Regions from separate parts of the Methylobacterium sp. CM6247 genome, predicted to be linked through region 2. Evidence: predicted binding sites of a transcription regulator. Region 2 holds the regulator's gene; the other holds the start of a gene.
What was found. The regulator LexA, encoded in region 2, represses DNA repair genes until DNA is damaged. The targets are predictions, from matches to a motif close to TGTTCNNNNTGTGTTCNG.

Region 1 (2,200 bases), 4.7 Mb from region 2:
TCTCGGCCCGCACCTGATCGGTGCGGCCGCTCTGCGGGACGACGGTCGTGAGGATGACTTGTCCGATGGACAGGTCCTCAATGGCGAGATCCTGATCGGCGAGCGTCTGATAGAGATCGGCGGGAAGGCGGATCGCGTCGTCGTCGCTGATCGGGAGCTTGATTTCCGCTCGCCCGATCCGCGTCTCGGTGAAGCGGACCTCCCCCGTCAGCAGCGGCGTGAGACCGATTTCGGCCTTGACGAGCGAAAGGTCCAACGCCGGCTTGTCGACCTGTCCGCCGATGCGCAGCCGATCGACGCTCAGTTGCGGCGAGGGGAGAAGCCTGACGGCGATCCGTCCTTCGGTCCGCGCGTCGAGACCGAGCGACCTGCCGATCGTCCGGTCCACCAATGTGCGGTAGCTCTCCCAAGCCACGAGGGGCGGGACCGCCAGGGCCGCGACGAGGATCAGGATGACGGCGCCCGCCAGCGCGGTCAGGATGTCTCGCACCGTCTTGGTTTCCGCCTCGCTCCGGCCCGGTCTCCGGGACTGCCATGGGGCGGGCACTTCGTCTCACCGGACGTCATGCCCGGTCGTGCCCCCACCCTGTGCGGCATAGCACAAGGTGACCGGTTCCGCGCCAGAGGCGTTTCTCGCGGTCAACAGCTGCCGGGCATGCCCTCCGGAGCCGATCTGGTCAGCGACGCGGCGTCAGTCCCGAGCCGATCGGGGCCGGACGGGTGACTTCGTTGCGCTGCATCTGCATGCGGATCTGATTGTTCTCGAATTGCTGCTGATGCCGGACGCCGCGAATCTCGCTTTGGGTCGCGAGTCGGTCGTTGGTTTCGTTCAGCGATCGCGTGCCGGGTGACTGGGCCAGGGCGGGGGATAGGCCAAGGCCGGCGACAACGGTCAGCATCGAGATGGCGGATAGAGCGGTACGCATGGAACGTCCTCTGGTGATGATGTTCACGGTATGGTGAGACGACGCCCGAGAGGAAACCGTGGTTCCCCTCCCGGCTACCCATCTGGGGCCGACCTTTTGTCCCAACCCTCGACGTCGTTCGCGTTTTGGTCCAGGGAAGCAACATGAAACAGCATCCCGACGCGACGACGGCCCCTGTGCCGGCGCCGGCCTCCGGCGTGGCGGCCGAGGCCGCGCAGACCTCTATCGCCGCGCGCGCCATGGCCTCCCTCAGGCCACAGGGTTCGCCTTATCTCGAAGGGCTGAATCCCGAGCAGCGCCGCGCAGTCGAGACGACGGAAGGGCCGGTCCTCGTCCTCGCTGGTGCAGGCACCGGCAAGACGCGGGTGCTCACCACGCGAATCGCCCATCTGGTCTCGACCGGCAAGGCGCGGCCTTACGACATCCTGTCGGTGACCTTCACCAACAAGGCCGCCCGCGAGATGAAGCACCGGATCGGTGCCCTCATCGGCCCGGCCGGCGAGGGGATGCCCTGGCTCGGCACCTTCCATTCCATCGGCACCAAGATCCTGCGCCGGCACGCCGAGATGGTGGGGCTGAAATCGGATTTCACCATCCTGGGGATGGACGACCAGCTGCGCCTGATGAAGCAGGTCATCGTCGACCAGAACATCGACGAGAAGCGCTGGCCCGCCCGCGCCCTGTCCTCGGCCATCGACGGGTGGAAGAACCGCGGCCTCCTGCCGGAGCAGGTCCCCCCCGGCGAGGCGGGGGCCTTCGCCTTCGGCAAGGGCGGCGCGCTCTACACCGCCTATCAGGCCCGGCTCCTGACGTTGAACGCCGCCGATTTCGGCGACTTGCTGCTGCTCTGCCTCAAGCTGTGGCGCGAGAACCCGGACGTGCTGGCGAATTACCAGCAGCGCTTCCGCTACATCCTGGTCGACGAGTACCAGGACACCAACGTCGCCCAGTATCTCTGGCTGCGCCTGCTGGCGCAGGGGCACCGCAACGTCGCCTGCGTGGGCGACGACGACCAGTCGATCTATGGCTGGCGCGGGGCGGAGGTCGACAACATCCTGCGCTTCGAACACGATTTCCCCGGTGCGGCCGTGGTGCGGCTCGAGCGCAACTACCGCTCCACCGGTCATATTCTCTCCGCCGCATCCGGGCTCATCGCCAAGAACGAAGGCCGCCTCGGCAAGACCCTGCGCACCGAAGACGTGGCCGGCGAGAAGGTGACTGTGTCGGGCGCCTGGGATTCGGAGGAAGAGGCGCGCCAACTCGGCGAATCGATC
Region 2 (2,200 bases):
TCGCCTGCGAGCGTGCCACCGACGAACAACTTCTCTGCCTGCGTGAGCACTTTCCAGAATTCTATGAAGGACGCCCGTCGGATCATCTCGACGAGTATTCGGAAGCCAACATTCGCTTCCACCAGAAGATCATTTCGCTCGGCCAGTGCGACGTGATCAAAGACATCACCAGCAACCTGCTGATGCATGTCCGCGGTATTCGCAACACCGCGCTGCGTCAGGGGGAACGCGCGGCCAACTCGATCAAGGAACACGTGGCGATCATCAAGGCATTGGAAGCGCGCGATGCAGATCTGGCGGAACGCCTCGTGCGCGAGCACGGCCTCGGCCTCGCCAGCCATGTCGAGAAATATGGTGACTATCTCGACTGATCGACGCTGCCGCCAGAGTACCCGCCATATCGCATGGCTCCCCGGCCGTCGGTGACCGACTAAGTCATCGGCGGGGACTGGGCGCGCGGCTCCGCCGGACACCGCGAAGGCCCGCCATACAGTGGCGGGGTAAGCCCCCGCGGCACGAAGCCCCATCGGATGATTGAAGGGCCCGGCGGGTGATACCGGCGGACGCCAAGCCGGCCCGCGGTAAGGCCGCTTGAGCGGAACATTGCACCTCAGGAACAAACTCTACCACCGGGTTAACGGAACCCTTGCAGAACACTTGCGGAACGTCTACCGTGTTCGTGTTTTGTTTCAGCGGCGTTAGTCGCGGCCATTGGCTTCAGTGGAAGAGTGATCTGTATGTTGACGCGTAAGCAGCTGGATCTTCTCCAATTCATCCAACAACGGATGCAGGAGAGTGGTGTCCCGCCCTCCTTCGACGAGATGAAGGACGCCCTCGATCTCAAATCGAAGTCGGGGATCCACCGGTTGATCACGGCCCTCGAAGAGCGCGGATTTCTGCGTCGTTTGCCGAATCGCGCCAGGGCGATCGAAGTGATCCGGATGCCTGAGAGCCTGACCGGTGCACCGGCGTCGAAGCCCGCTCCCGCCGGTGAAGTTCGCCGCTTCACGCCGAGCGTCGTCGAAGGCGGTCGGTCCAAGGCGATGCCGTCCCTGCGCCAGCCAACGACCCAGGCCCAGGACGAGAGCGGAAGGTCGATCACAATCCCGGTCATGGGACGGATCGCGGCCGGCACGCCGATCTCCGCCATACAGAACCAGAGCCATTCCGTGACGCTATCACCGGACTTCCTGGCCGGCGGCGAACATTACGCGCTGGAGGTCCGTGGCGATTCGATGATCGAAGCGGGTATCCTCGATGGTGATCTTGTCGTGATCAAGAAGCAGGACACTGCGAATACGGGCGACATCATCGTTGCCCTCATTGACGATGAAGAGGCCACATTGAAGCGCCTGCGTCGCCGCGGTTCCTCCATCGCTCTGGAAGCGGCAAACCCAGCCTACGAGACGAGGGTTCTGGGTCCGGATCGTGTTCAGATCCAGGGGCGGCTCGTCAGCCTGGTCCGTCGTTACTGAAGCCCGTCCGACTGCGTTTCGGATGACGGATCGCCGTCGTCGCCCTCGGGTTCTATGGGTTTCGGACTTGGTCCCGATTCCTTCGGAGGCGAAGGGGACGGCGTGACGACAGCGACCGCCCGCCGCCATGGCGGACGAGAATGAGGTTGGTGGGCGGACGTGACCTGCGGTCCTTCAGGGCCGAAACGGATGGCGGTGGCGCCGCGTAGGGCTAGGTATGCGCGATCGATGACGAAGCCGGCCCGGCAGTCTTTGGGAGCGTCACGGCGGGCGATGATCACACTCGCCCGTTCGCAATCCTCCGCGAAGGCCCGCTTGTCCTTGACGAGGGCGACGATCCGACCCGGTCCTAACTCGACGACGCATCCGACGGTATCGCATCGGCTTCTCGGCGAGGCTGCGACGGCGGCGACTTTCCGCGAATCGCCATCCGCCTTGAGCCATTGTTCGAGGACGAAGGCCGGCGGGCTGCCGAGAATGCTCAATCGGCCGTCCCCGTCGCGGAAGGCTGCACCGCCACCCTCACGGTCGATGTAGACGTCGTAACGCGGCGGCATGGTAGCGAGCACGACACCGAGAGCGGCCGGAGCAAGGCCGATCCAGCGTAAGCTCGAGACGGGAAGTGTCAGCAGGAGCAGGGCGAGAGCAAGCAGGCAGAGTGCCGTGCTGCCATAGGCCGGGACGACGAGCGTGGCGTGTCCGAACCCGCTGATCCAGCCGGAGAT

Region 1: ACYQOP_RS03265 (ATP-dependent helicase) is a predicted target of LexA. The motif match lies at 1,042-1,059, and genes of this name have one in related genera.

The regions. Positions count from the first base shown of each region.
Region 1 covers NZ_JBTXKX010000003.1:512,309-514,508, reverse strand. The annotation lists gene ACYQOP_RS03275 (AsmA family protein) at 1-490, opposite strand, end outside; gene ACYQOP_RS03270 (hypothetical protein) at 678-953, opposite strand; gene ACYQOP_RS03265 (ATP-dependent helicase) at 1,070-2,200, shown strand, end outside.
Region 2 covers NZ_JBTXKX010000003.1:5,259,332-5,261,531, forward strand. The annotation lists gene ACYQOP_RS25940 (GntR family transcriptional regulator) at 1-371, shown strand, start outside; gene lexA (transcriptional repressor LexA) at 738-1,475, shown strand; gene ACYQOP_RS25950 (ComEC/Rec2 family competence protein) at 1,469-2,200, opposite strand, start outside.